2 regions of the Paenibacillus sp. FSL H7-0942 genome follow, and region 1 is predicted to be linked to the other one. Evidence: a T-box and tRNA genes for the amino acid it is inferred to sense, from the RefSeq annotation. Region 1 holds a T-box; the other holds one or more tRNA genes.
The links. A T-box is a leader RNA that pairs with one kind of tRNA and senses whether it is charged. The one in region 1 lies ahead of MHI48_RS24190 (valine--tRNA ligase), so its partner is inferred to be a tRNA-Val.

Region 1 (7,413 bases):
CTGGTTGTTGCGGATACTTGTCTGTGTGAATTCACGGATCACGGTCACTGCGGTATGGTACACACCGTGGAGATTGACGGTCACATCTGCGGAGATGTGTTAAATGACGAATCACTTGATCTGCTCGTGAAAACGGCAGTGTCTCAAGCCAAAGCAGGAGCGGACATTATTGCACCATCCAACATGATGGATGGATTTGTGCAAGCGATCCGCGCGGGGCTGGATGAGAATGGATTCAGTCATATTCCGATTATGTCTTACTCTGTTAAATATGCATCTGCATTCTATGGTCCATTCCGTGAAGCTGCGGATTCCACACCACAATTCGGAGACCGCAAGTCATATCAGATGGACCCGGCGAACGCGCGTGAAGCCTTGCGTGAAGCAGAGACGGATGTGCTCGAAGGAGCGGACATGTTGATGGTAAAACCATCCCTTTCCTATCTTGATGTCATGCGTACGATTAAGGATCAATTTGATCTTCCGCTTGTTGCCTATAATGTAAGTGGCGAGTATGCCATGGTGAAGGCGGCGGCGATTCAAGGCTGGATCGATGAGAAAAAAGTTGCCATGGAAATCCTGCTCAGCATGAAACGTGCAGGTGCAGATATGATCATTACCTATTACGGAAAAGACGCTTCACGCTGGTTGGCTGAGAAATAAAATACATTACATTAAGGAGGATATTCATGACTGCACAACAAGGTAATCGTCGCAATGATGAGCGCTCACGCAGCGCGTTTGAGGAAGCGAAGCAGTACATACCCGGGGGTGTGAACAGCCCTGTACGCGCATTCAAATCGGTGGGACTTACTCCGATCTATGCAGAACGCGGTGAAGGGTCCAAAATCTACGATATTGATGGCAATGTTTTTATTGACTATGTAGGATCGTGGGGCCCACTCATTATGGGACATGCACACCCTGACGTTGTAGAAGCTTTGCGTGAGACAGCCCTCAAAGGAACAAGCTTTGGTGCACCTACCTTGCTGGAGACCGAGATGGCAAAACTGGTCTGTGAGCGTGTACCTTCTATCGATATCGTGCGGATGGTTAATTCTGGCACGGAAGCAACGATGAGTGCCATTCGACTGGCACGCGGGGTAACCGGACGCAGTAAAATTCTGAAGTTTGAAGGATCATATCATGGACATGCGGACAGCTTGCTGATCAAGGCGGGTTCAGGTGTTGCAACACTGGGTCTACCGGATAGTCCAGGTGTACCTGAAGGTGTAGCTGTGAATACCATTACGGTACCTTATAACGATCTGGAGTCCGTTACGCTTGCTTTTGAACGTTATGGTGAAGAACTGGCCGCTGTTATTGTGGAACCTGTGGCAGGTAACATGGGGGTTGTTCCTCCGGCTTCCGGTTTCCTTGAAGGCCTGCGCAGTTTGACGACCCAATATGGCAGCCTGCTTATTTTTGACGAAGTCATGACCGGTTTCCGCGTAGGGTTGAACTGTGCTCAGGGACGATATGGGGTTACACCTGACCTGACTTGTCTGGGTAAAGTTATCGGTGGCGGACTCCCGGTTGGTGCTTATGGTGGTCGTCGGGATCTGATGGAACAGATTGCTCCAACAGGACCGATCTATCAGGCAGGTACACTTAGTGGGAACCCGTTGGCTATGGCAGCAGGATATACCACGCTCAAATTGTTAACACCAGAGGTCTATGACCGTCTGGAGACATTGTCTGCACGTTTGCAAGCCGGATTCGAGAAAAATGCAGCTGAGACGGGTATTGCGATAACCATTAACCGTGTGGGTTCCATGGTTTGTCCATTCTTCAGTGCCGTTCCAGTAACCAATTATGATATTGCCAAAGAAAGCAATCTGGATCAATTCCGTCGTTATTTTGCGGCCATGATTGATCAAGGTGTAAGTGTTGCACCTTCGCAATATGAAGGCATGTTTGTCTCTGGTGTGCACACAGAGCAGGATATTGACGATACGATTGAGGCGAATCGTAAAGCTCTTCAATCGCTATGACCATCAAAAGTTGGAAACGCCGCGGGGAATGGCTTGAGCTGATGCCAGGGAAAGCCGTAACAGGCAGTTCGGACAAACCGATGGCTGCAGAGCAATGGCTATTGTCTGAACTTCAGTTTCCGGAGAAACTGCTCCGTCAGCTGAAAGCAAACCGAGGAATACAACTTGCAGGGGACCGGCTTCGGCTGGCCCTTTTTGCGTCCCAGCCAATCGATGTTGAGCCACGCTGGGCTGATGTGGATGTATTGTATGAGGACGATTTCTGTCTGGTTATGCACAAACCGGCAGGCATGAAACTGCATCCAGATGGAAGTCGTGCCGATCAGGCCATCACGCTGGATCATGTGGTTGCCTCTTATTATGAAATGAACGGAATCCAGGCGAGCGTACGCCATGTTCATCGACTGGACGAGGATACAACCGGACCTGTCCTGTATGCCAAAAATGCTTTTGCCCTCGCCAAACTGGATGAAGCGATGCGTCGCAAAGAGATTGGCCGCCATTATGTAGCCATTGCAGGTGGACAAATCCCCCCTGAACTCCACAAAATTGATGCTCCGATTGGCAAGGATAGACATCACAAACAGCGCAGGCGTGTCTCGGAAGGTGGACAGGAAGCTGTTACTCATGTGGAGATCGTCGAAGTGTGGGAACAAGCAACCCTTGTACGATTAAAGCTGGATACAGGACGCACACACCAAATTCGTGTACACCTGAGTTACGCGGGACATCCGCTCATTGGTGATTCGTTGTATGGTGGTAGAGCGGATGCCATTGGTAGGCAGGCTCTTCACGGAGAGATGCTTAAGTTTAGTCATCCGTTAACCGGAGCGATGATTGAAGTGAATGACCCTTGGCCATTCGATTTCACACAATTGGCAGAGCGAGAGGGGTCTTACTAATACACTATATAAGTTCGACTAACTATTTACACGAAAACGGAAAGGACAGAAACAACCAGAAGAAGTAAAGCGTTCGCCTAAAAGCTTTCTGAAAGAAAGCTACTTCGGAAGCATAAGCTATCCCCGGATTTTCCCTTTATAAAAAGGAATAAAAAAATCTGGGATAACAGCGATCAGAAGGTTGTTCTGTCATTGGAGTGACAGTGTAAATAACCATGAATTGAACATATATAGCAAGGTTTTTCAAAAGGTGGCATGCTCCCCTCATTCAAGGCATATAGATGGGGTAACGAAGGATTTGGACCATGGATCAGTCCCATGAGAAGGATCATGGTGAACATATGCCGAAAGGAGGACGCCACCTTTGTTGAATCAACCTTATGGTTTGCGGTTCGATATTTATGAGCGCGTTCATTTGTCTGAGGGAGTTCCTGCGATTGAGGAATTGGAGGAGATTGAACTATACCCGCGCATTCAAGTCATAGGGCAGGATGATCATGCCACATTAAGAGGGCATCTTTTACTTACAGGTGCGTACAGAGGAGAAAATGAGGCTTCAGAGGAGCTCAAACATTTCATTCCCGTGGAGATTACAGTGCCGCTGAACCGGGTCAGATCGATTGAGGATATTTCCATTGAGATCGAAAATTTTGACGTGGATCTGTTATCCAATCGCAGTCTGAACATTACAGGTGTATTGTCGCTGCGAGGTATCGAAGGTTTTCCTGTTGAAGAGCCACAAGTGTGGTCAGCAGATGAGTTTACAGTTGTTCATTCACCTGATGCTCAGCAATCCAACCGTTCCGATGAAGCAGCACAGACAGGCAGCGACCCCAACACATTTGCACAAGAGTACCTGCTCCAGCGGAGTGAGGAAGAGAGACTTGCGAATGCAGCAGAACTTGCATATGGTGCTCCGGAATTCGCTGACCTGTCCACAAGGGAAGAGACATTAAGGAATAGCGAAGAATGGCAGCAGGAATATGCGGATTCGTCATCGGCCGAGCCACTTCAATCCGAGGAGCAAAGCGCGGAGTACGCTAACGAAAACAGACAACCTGATGCAAACGAAGATCCCGCATCTCTGACAGCGAATGGAGATGAATTGGCATCTCATGAGCAAGACAGCGAACCTTCTCCGATCTCGTCATTTATGGCTGAGACCGCAGATCGATTAGCTTCTTACCCTGAGTCGGAACCATTGTTGCCTCTGGAAGATGAGTCTTTGGGTTGGTCCGAGCCTTCCGTGGATGCATTGCCTGCGAACTCGAGAAGTGCAGATCAAGCAGTCTCAGAGCCTACTGCTCAATCATCTAATGAGTTGGCATCACCGGATGTACCGGACGCACCAGAGGTATGGCACTTCGAATCCGCGAGATCTGTACCTCAGCAGGAGAATCAGGCAGTTGCCGATGTCCCGGGCGAATCACAGGCGGAGAACTGGCAAGGTGTATTTGCTTCGTCCGAACCAGGCAACGCTGAGGAAGACCGGCCGTCTTTTGAAGCGACTGGGGTAGACGAGTTTGTACAGAACGAAGCATTTGTTCCTGAACCTGTGGCTGAGACGGAAGACAAGCCGGAGCTGAAGGTTGCTTTTGGCAGCAAAAAAGAATCCGCACCACGGCAAGAAGAGGGCGTAGGTATCTCTTCTTTGTTATCCTCCGGTAGAGCGGCACGCGATGCTGAAGTGGAGCGAGGCGATGAGGTTCCTGCGGGTGTGGTACAGGAAGAAACGTATCCAGCTGATGATGTGGAATGGAAGAACCTGTTCCTGGGAACGATCGTGGACCAGACCCCGTTCCGCAAGGTGAAACTTTGCATCGTTCAGCGAGAAGATACACTGGATGCTATTGCAGATCGATATCAATTGAGCACGAGGGAACTTCAGTTGTATAACCGATTATCTGAGCAGGTTGTGGAAGAAGGTCAGATATTGTACATCCCTTAATCCGTAGTTAAAGCCTTCGTTACGACCCGTGATCCCCTTGAGGATTGCGGGTTTTTGCATGATTCGTCCTAAACCTGCATTCCAGCGCTCTTTATCCGCTGTTGTCAGGTTGACTATCGCGCACGAGCAAGGTATGATGTGTGTAGGTTTTTTGAAGAACAACGTGGAACGGGAGTAGTAGACAGTATGACCTTTCAGAGAGTGGAATTGCAGCGCTGTGAGATTCCGCAGGAACCAACTGATCGAAGTCGCCCGGGAGTTGCCTGTTTGAATACAAGGGATGAATGAGATCTATCGTCATTTATTACTGAGGTAGGATGGGCCGGTAGCAGCCGTTATCTGCTTGAAGTGTCACGTCATGTACAGAGGGTGAAGTCTATCTTGCTGTAGGCGTGAAACAAAGGTGGTACCGCGAAAGCTAACCTTTCGTCCTTTGATGGATGAAAGGTTTTTTTGTTTTTTTTGGCGAAGATGATGAAGTAACGGAGGAATGACACATGTCTGAGGAAAAAAAATCAGCTGCAACAGAAATGCCGACCACTTACGATCCTAAGGCGGCAGAGGATAAATGGTACTCCACCTGGATGGAGCGTGGATATTTCAAAGCCGGTCAACGTAAAGATGCCGAGCCGTATACAATTGTAATTCCACCCCCAAATGTGACCGGGATGCTGCACATTGGGCATGCGCTCGATTTTACACTGCAGGATATTCTGATCCGCACCAAACGGATGCAGGGCTATGATGCGCTGTGGCTTCCGGGTTCCGACCATGCAGGTATTGCTACTCAAACCAAAGTGGAGCAGAAGCTGCGTGAAGAAGGTCTGACTCGTTATGATCTGGGACGTGAGAAGTTTCTGGAGAAAGTATGGGACTGGAAAGATCAATATGCCACCACCATTCGTCAGCAATGGGGCAAAATGGGATTGTCGCTTGATTACTCACGTGAACGTTTTACGCTGGATGAAGGTCTGTCCCAAGCGGTTCGTAAAGTATTTGTTCAACTGTATGAAAAAGGCCTTATTTACCGAGGCAAACGCATCATTAACTGGGACCCGGTGAACCGGACAGCTCTGTCCGACATTGAGGTTGAATATAAAGAGGTTCAGGGTCACTTGTATCATCTGCGTTACCCGCTCAAAGACGGAAGTGGCTACGTTACAGTGGCAACAACGCGTCCTGAAACGATGCTGGGTGATACAGCGGTTGCGGTTCATCCGAAGGATGAGCGTTATGCAGATATGATTGGTAAAGTACTTGTACTGCCTATCATTGGACGCGAAATTCCAATTATCGCTGATGATTATGTGGATAAAGAGTTTGGAAGTGGTGCAGTTAAAATCACGCCTGCGCATGATCCAAATGACTTTGAAGTAGGTCTTCGTCATGATCTGCCTCAGATTACGGTAATGGATGAGAGCGGCACAATGAATGCTGAGGCAGGCAAGTATCAGGGACTGGATCGCAGTGACTGCCGCAAGCAGATTGTTGCTGACTTGAAAGAGCAGGGCGTATTGATCAACATTGAGGATCACACGCATCAGGTTGGACACAGTGAACGTACCGGAGCTGTTGTTGAGCCGTATCTGTCTACACAGTGGTTCGTTGAGATGAAGCCACTTGCAGAGAGAGCGATTAAAAAACAACAGAGCGGCGAAGGGGTTAATTTTGTTCCAGATCGTTTTGAGAAAACCTATCTGAACTGGATCGAGAACGTTCGTGACTGGTGTATTTCCCGTCAACTGTGGTGGGGACATCGTATACCTGCTTGGTATGATGAAGAAACAGGTGAAATCATCGTATCTGCTGAAGATCCAACAACGCTGCCAGAGTATGCTGGACGCAAGCTCAGACAGGACGAAGACGTACTCGATACTTGGTTTAGCTCCGGCTTATGGCCATTCTCCACACTAGGCTGGCCGGAAGATACGGAAGACCTGAAACGTTATTATCCGACAAGTGTACTTGTGACAGGGTATGACATCATATATTTCTGGGTTGCACGTATGATTTTCACTGCACTGGAATTCACCGATGAGATTCCGTTCAAGGATGTGCTGATGCATGGTCTTGTTCGTGATGCAGATGGACGCAAAATGTCCAAATCATTGGGCAACGGTGTAGATCCGCTGGATGTGATTGAGAAATACGGCGCAGATGCAATGCGTTACATGATCTCAACCAGCAGCACGCCAGGTCAGGATCTCCGTTTCCGTTGGGAACGGGTGGAGCAGGCTCGTAATTTTGCCAACAAGATCTGGAATGCTTCGCGCTTTGCATTGATGAATCTGGAAGGATTCACCTATGAGGAACGTGACATTAGCGGAGAGCTTGGTACAGCGGATTATTGGATTTTGCACCGTCTGAACGAAACTTCCCGCGATATTACGCGTCTAATCGAAGCGTATGAATTTGGGGAAACGGGTCGTGTGTTGTATAACTTTATCTGGGATGACCTGTGTGACTGGTACATCGAGTTTGCTAAGCTGTCCTTCTATGGGGAAGATCCGGTTGCCAAGAAGAAAACACAATCCGTGCTTGCATATGTGCTGGATCAGACCATGCGCCT
Region 2 (7,413 bases), 780 kb from region 1:
TCTCTCTACCTTCTTTGAAGAAAATGTTGCCTGTCCGTTACAATCCGTCTTTCCTTGCAATTTTCCACTACAACGGTAACTTTTATTCTGATTGTATCTGACTATTTCTCCATTAGCTGCTTTGTATTTATTTACAAATGTAGTCGTGGTCAATCTAGAATTACAACAACCGCATCTGGCTATTCCAGTTAAAAGTAAACTTCCTTTAGTGCTTATGGGAATGGAATTTTCATTTCTTTTTGGATTCTTAGGGTTCTTTTTATCCCTTATATCCTGTACACTATTCCAATCCTCTTCTGAAACTATCATTAATTCAGGGATTGGTTTTGAAAATATATCGTCTCCTTTTTCTTTTCTGTATCTCATTACTCCTTTGTAAATTGGATTCTTAAGTATAACGTTTACAGTAGGAGCACCCCATTGTTTTGCTTTTCTTGTCGGAACATTTTTTTCGTTTAGAAGTTTAGCTATTCTTAATTGTCCGTAACCTTCTTCAAGCACTAGTCGGAATATTTCTTGTACGATCTTTGACTCTTCTTCGTGCTTGCACAGTTTTTGCAGTGCTTTTCCTTTTTTATTTACATTACCGGAATCAACACTTTTATACCCGTAGGGAATACCTCCTCCCCTAAAAATACCATCTTCGACCATCTGTATATGTTTTTCGTTGACTCGTTCAGAGGTCTTCCTACTTTCATCGCTTGACTGCCAAAATCTTAAGTAGTTGACCATCCGATCGGTGTATGCTTCAATTTTTTGCTGACCTTCTATTACAGACCACATTTCTACCCCTTTGTTTACAAACCACTCAAGTACAAAGGGAGTCTCATCATCTTTTCTTCCAAGCCTATCAAACATAAATACCAACAAGACATCGAATAAACCATTCTCTGCATCCTCTTTAGCCTTTTGGATAATATCACGCTTCGAGGCAGGTACTTTAAAACCTGATACCCCTTTTTCGGTATATTCCTTAACTAGCTTCCATCCCTCTTGTTTCTCTACCATCTTCCTGCATGCTCGTTGTTGCATTGGAATATCGTTCCCGTCCATCTGACCTTTTGTGGACACTCGATATAGTGCCGCAACACGCTTTATTTGTCCCATTCCATCAACCACCATATCTTTTTTCTGTATTATTTTTATCGATAGTCGTAACTACTTTAACTGCTTAATTTTATCCAAATTGTACCATTAAGTATATTTATTATCAACAAAAACCACCTACACATATTATTGGAGGTAGCCATATTATTATATAAAAAAACAACTCCTCTTGAGATATAATTCTCAAAAGAAGTTGCCTTTAATTTTAAATATAGGACGAGTGGGGATCGAACCCACGACCCTTACCCTGTCAAGATAATGCTCTCCCGCTGAGCTATCGCCCTGTAATAATTAAGATGTATCCATTACGGTCATACTACTATCTTTAGCTGAGCTAACAGATCATGATATATAATTGTTTCCCAATCAAGTAACAGTATCATATCAAGTAACCGTGTTCATTGTCAATGATTTATTTGGTTATAATTCATCCGAAATGGTGCACAATAAAGGAAAGATTACCATTTACACAACGAGGTGAATTCCCTATGAGAAACTTAACAAAACGGTCAAAATCCAATAAATATACATTTACCAAATGCTTCTTTCTCTTTGCTGGGCTTATGATTCTCATTACTACCGTTACAGGTTGCGGCTTGGAGAGGGATGAACATACGGTACAATTCCAACAATTACAACAGCCCAATGAAAATGATGAATCTCTGCCCGTTTGGCTGGACGTATACTCCAAATCCGTAATTCAAGATGTGTATTCTCCGCGAGGAAGCAGTGAAGTCTTGCCGTGAAGGTTAACAGGTGAATTACTCGTCTTCATCCCACTTGCGTGAGTATGCTTTCTTCGTAACGAAATACAACAGAGTAATCATTCCCGCCGACATTAGTAATGTAATTACCATGATGCCTGTCATGCCCATCACTACCCCCTCCTCTCCCAATATGTTCCAGACTTCACTATACAGGAAAAACATTTTTTTGTATAATTCAGTCTGATATGTCGCGCAAGAGCAGAAAGAAGGAATGGAATTGGCAGCTGAGATTAGTTATGTATCGACAGAAGAACAACTGGAGCAAGCCCTGGGAATTCGCCATCACGTTTTTGTGATCGAGCAACAGGTGCCTGCCGAGATTGAGATTGATCAATATGATGTCATCAGCCCGGATGTGCATCATGTATTGTTAAGTACGGATGGCCAAGCTGTAGCCACAGGACGTCTGATCTATTACAGCAAGGATACGGCCAAAATGCAGCGGATCGCAGTGCTTGAATCTCATCGTTCATTTGGTTATGGACGTGTGCTTCTGCTCGCGATGGAGGAGCTGGCACGTGAACTCGGCTTATCCTATTCTGTACTGGATGCGCAGTGTCAGGCACAGAAATTCTATGAAAAACTGGGTTATGAAGTGATTTCGGAAGAACCTTTTTATGATGCAGATATTCTGCATGTTCGTATGAGAAAGAGCCTGTAATACCTCGACGTTGGCTGGTCTTATCAGCATATGGTGCATACTTCCGATGAATTCGGATAGGCTAATCAGGTAAGCAGATTCCTATCTCGTCATATAAGGAGAGTGTGACATCATGGATCAAACAACACGCGAGAGTTTCACAGCAGTACAGAAAAATGGTGACGGTGACCTGACAGCCTTTCAGACTTCAGCAGGACGTGTACTGGATTATCAGCAGGCACTTGCAGAAGTAAAGGCTGGCGCTATTGCCGGTGTGAATGTATTTAAAGGCAAGGATGGCGAAATGTACATTCGCGGCGATGCCGACGGTGACCCAACCAACAACCTGGACCAACTTCCCCATTTCTAAATAGATGCACATGTCGTATGTGTGACACAGTAAGCGCCGATCCGGATATCCGGGTTGGCGTTTTCTTATTAGAATTAATAGTCCGTAAAATATTTTACGGAATCACCGGAAGGTTGGCTTTTGCGAATCGGCTGTTGTGCCTGTTCCCATGCCTGCAAAATCTGTATCCCTTCAAGACTAGATCGGTTCTCCCACGCGATGTGCCCGGTGCGTTCAAGCTCCAGCAATGACTCATGAATGTAAGCTTTGCTTCGTCCCGTCTTGGTCTCCAGTTCATCCATACGCGGCAGCCTGCGCCGTTGTCCTGCATAGTTCACCATAATACGTAAAATCTTGCGTTCAAAGTCGTTCAGCATACTTTACCTCCCCATTAAGGTCCTTAACAGGACGCCATGCCAGAATACCTTGCTCCAGAAAGGTTCGGGGTGAGCCTTCTTTTCCCGCTGATGCTCTAATCATCCCGCCACGTACACTGTTAATTCGAATCTGTCGCTGCGTTATCTGCCCTGCACGATCCATGTAGACAAGCTCCACCATCTGGCCAATATATTTCCCTAGCATAATCATCCCTCCGATAAGAACGTTTGTTTGTATTTTATATTATATGCGAACATAAGTTCTTTATTCAATAGTAAAAAAAGGATTTTGTAAAATAAAAAAACCAGACTGCCTTAATAATTAAGGCAGTCTGGTTCAACCCATAGTATAGCTAATATGAAAACATGACTTGTACTGACCCAGTTCAGCAACGGATCAGTGTCGATCCGATTCCGAAAATTGTACTTTCTTTAATTGCTGTGTAGATGGATTAAAATCGACATTCACATAAACTGCGAATTGCTTGCCGTCTTTAGCACGAACCCATAGCTTGAACTGTTCCCGTGATTGATCCGCTGTTAGAGAGGTGCGACCGATATGCTTATAGTCCAAAATATCCACATTATACTTGGTCTGTGTTTCTTTGACCGCAATAATTCCCCACTTCGCATAATCAGGGATGGCGGCGCCTGTGCCTGATGTAATTCCGGCTAAGCTCAGAACTACCGACATGACGGTAACGATGAGCATTCTCATTTCACTCACTCCTTGGGACAATATGTTTCTGTTATATTGCCCGTCCGGGTTTCATTTTACACGAATAAACGAAAGATCCATGCCAGTGGCCGTAGGGAAAAAGGAACCACATGAACAAGTCGGTCAAACGAATCAGGAGGCTCCGTCCGGAAACTCATTCCCCAGTCACCCGAGAGAACGTGTTGTTGAGTCTGTGGTTCCTGAGGACGATCCAATCCGTATTTCTTTTCAAGTAACTGCCGTGTTTCTTCATCCACCTGAACTTCGTTTGTAACGACATATGCTGTGGCAGGCTCGCTGCTTATGTACATCTGAATCATTAGAAACATTACAATCCCAACTTTTTGTATCCAACGCTTGTTCATCTCTTACTCCTTTATGGATTCATGACTCTCTTCTCTTGTACGTGAAGACTCGTTTGAATGTTTGATTATACATAAAATTCACCATATTGGAAATAACAAATGGGAGAAGAGTTTAGGCATGCGTTATGCGATGCTTAAGTCCCATTTGGTTGATTTTTTGTTTAAAAAAACCAATAGACGTGTAATAGGCCATGACAGAGTGACTTAACGATCTGAAATTCTACACGATCTGCAATACCAATTTGAGGAGGTTACACCCGAATGTTCAAACGCTTGGATGAAATCCTAATTGAGATTCCCAATGTCGAGAAGCCAGATCCGAATGCTGCGGCAGCCATACAAGAATTACTCGGCGGCAAATTCGGAGAAATGTCAACGTTGAACAACTACCTCTATCAATCGTTTAATTTTCGATCCAAAGAAAAGTTGAAGCCCTTTTATGACCTGGTCATGAGTATTACGGCCGAAGAATTGGGTCATGTTGAGCTCGTGTCTCATGGCATCAATCACTGTCTGCGGGGTTCTACAGAATACAAAGAACCGGACGATACACCGCTAGGTTCCGTGAAGGATGCTCGTCTGTCGTATCACTATCTTGCAGGAGCACAAGGCGCAATGCCTTTCGACTCTATGGGTAATCCCTGGACGGGAGCAAACGTCTTCAACAGTGGCAACTTGGTCGAGGACCTGCTGCATAACTTCTTCCTAGAATGTGGCGCCCGTACCCATAAAATGAAAGTGTATGAAATGACGGATCATCCGGCCGCCCGGGAAGTGGTTGGTTACCTGCTTGTTCGCGGTGGTGTGCATGTGGTTGCTTATGCAAAGGCGCTTGAGATTGCAACTGGCGTAAATGTGACCAAGCTGGTTCCTATTCCTTCACTGAACAACAAAGCCTTCAACGAGGCTCGCAAATATGAAGAAAAAGGGGTACACACCAAGCTGTACACCTATAGTGATAAAGATTTCAACACGATCGGTCAGATCTGGAAAGGAACTCACCCCGAAGATGGACAACCTCTTGAAGTCATCCAAGGGATACCTGAAGGATTCCCGATTCCAGAAGCCCCTGCGGTCGAGGAAGAATTCGCACCAGGTATATCGCAAGAAGACTTCAAAGAGATTGCACGTCGTCTGAAGATGGCGGGGAATATTGCGGATTAAGGAACAATTGGTTTAACAGGTTCTTTCCCTATATATAAATTGTTAACTCTATGTTTAAGTGAAGCCCTTGAACCCTGCTGCTGAATGCAGAGAGGATTCGAGGGCTTTGTTATACTAAATTTTTGATACAATTTTATGATGCAAAATAAGTATGTTGGATGCACGTCATTTCCTGAGAATTTAGCTGTAAAAGTAAACCGAATCTCTGCTCACATCGTTAAACTTAGTTAAATTCCAACACCGATTCCTCACGCTGACTCATGACTTCAATCAACATATTGGCACCCAGGCGAAAACCTTGTGCAAACGCTGCTTCCGTATGCATGCCCTCACATCTGCCACACAAGTCAAATAACTGTTCAAGCTCACGGAATTCTTCCTCGCTTAATCGATTCTTCCACTGCTCTGTCAGAGCTGCAATCTGCCGTCCTAACGCTTGGTATTCAGGATGTGTCGGCATCATCATCTCATCCGGTCGAAGTCGTCCATTATATAATGCTTCTAATATCGAATTCATGTGCATCCTCCTGTATATCAATTCGCACCTCACTTGAATGAACGTTCTGCACATGGTAGGATATTTATGCAGTCGCTCATTCAACAAGTGATTGCGGGATAGGAAGCAGCGTGTTCTTCGTGGGACTAGCGCTGCTTCCTTTTTTATTTTTGGAGTTCGTCGTAAATCTTCTCAATCCCTTTGCGAACGATGTCTGATCGATTCGTATTCAGCTTCTCAGCCGAAATATCGAGCTTGTTCATAATTTCCTGATCAACACGAATTTTGATAGTTTCGCTTTTGGGATTGTCAGATAGCGGACGTCCCATCTTCTTGGCGGACATTGCTTCACCTCACTTTTTGTGCCAACAATAATAGTATAGTTGTTGTTGGCACAAAAAGTCAATTTATTCGCAAGACATGATTTCTTTTGTTATGGTTTGTGCGCCCCACAATGTACTTTTGTGTACTCCAAAGTTAACACCTAGTGAACAGATGACTTTAGATTAACTAAAGAGGCCAGCCAGTTCTTAGTTGACTAACCTTGAAAGAACCATGTGAGCATTATTATATCCCCATCCTATTCTGAGCTATCGTTTTTCGTTGGTTGAACGTTTGGGTAACCTTTCTTATATCCTTCTCCATTAGGCTTGCGGTGATGTTTGCTCTCGCCCTGGGCATTGATTACTCTCTGTTCATCATGTCAAAGATATCGTCAGCAGCTAGCTGAAGAGTTAGAACGAAATGTGGCGATTGCTCAGGCTAATTCTACAGCAGGGAGTTCGTTTAGGACTTTAAGATCTAATAATTTCCTGTGATAGTATAATCAAGAATATAACCTCTAGCCTGCTTCTAACAGAAAACCATTAATCATTATCAGATTAATGGCTCAAAATTTTGATTAATTAATTGGAATCCAACTTCAAATTTTCCTTAGACTTTCTTTTTTTGTAGACTATAAGATCTAAATCATCCCACCATCTTTTGTCCCAAAAATGATTAATTGCATTTATTAGTTCAAGGAGTTCTCTTGTGTTCGAACGTATAAGATCGTATTGCATTGTTGAGAATGTTTCTTTGGAATAATCTAGTATCCTTTTAAGTCGGTCTAACGGTGCAGGGTGTTGTTCACTTGGTTCAGTTGGATCAATAGCTTGCATTGAAATTAATATCATGTTTATAATCGGACCCATCAAACAATCAAAATCTATGTCAATTTCTTTATAATCAATTCCTACATTAAACATTAAATCTAAAGCTAAGTCGTCAGCTGAAAATTCTGAATCATGATAAATGTTCTGTGATGGGAACCCTGAAAATTTCCAAGGTTCACTCCCACTCGTGTGATTAAGCAAATGGTGCGCAACTTCATGCCCAACCACAAAAGTCTGTGCAGAACCAAAGGTCTTCCAGTACACAAATTGAAAATA

Region 2: it encodes a tRNA-Val, which carries the amino acid that the T-box ahead of MHI48_RS24190 (valine--tRNA ligase) is inferred to sense. The anticodon was not compared.

What each region holds. Positions count from the first base shown of each region.
Region 1 covers NZ_CP150279.1:5,483,781-5,491,193, reverse strand. Annotated here, with positions in the region: gene hemB (porphobilinogen synthase) at 1-663, shown strand, start outside; gene hemL (glutamate-1-semialdehyde 2,1-aminomutase) at 690-1,994, shown strand; gene MHI48_RS24200 (RluA family pseudouridine synthase) at 1,991-2,896, shown strand; gene MHI48_RS24195 (LysM peptidoglycan-binding domain-containing protein) at 3,261-4,844, shown strand; T-box leader at 5,000-5,281, shown strand; gene MHI48_RS24190 (valine--tRNA ligase) at 5,342-7,413, shown strand, end outside.
Region 2 covers NZ_CP150279.1:4,708,378-4,715,790, forward strand. Annotated here, with positions in the region: gene MHI48_RS20935 (recombinase family protein) at 1-1,122, opposite strand, end outside; tRNA gene MHI48_RS20940 (tRNA-Val) at 1,320-1,391, opposite strand; gene MHI48_RS20945 (hypothetical protein) at 1,596-1,853, shown strand; gene MHI48_RS20950 (GNAT family N-acetyltransferase) at 2,092-2,535, shown strand; gene MHI48_RS20955 (DUF3892 domain-containing protein) at 2,648-2,884, shown strand; gene MHI48_RS20960 (hypothetical protein) at 2,959-3,240, opposite strand; gene MHI48_RS20965 (hypothetical protein) at 3,224-3,445, opposite strand; gene MHI48_RS20970 (DUF3889 domain-containing protein) at 3,638-3,958, opposite strand; gene MHI48_RS20975 (hypothetical protein) at 4,015-4,323, opposite strand; gene MHI48_RS20980 (manganese catalase family protein) at 4,585-5,487, shown strand; gene MHI48_RS20985 (DUF6809 family protein) at 5,711-6,004, opposite strand; gene MHI48_RS20990 (ribbon-helix-helix protein, CopG family) at 6,148-6,327, opposite strand; gene MHI48_RS20995 (hypothetical protein) at 6,889-7,413, opposite strand, start outside.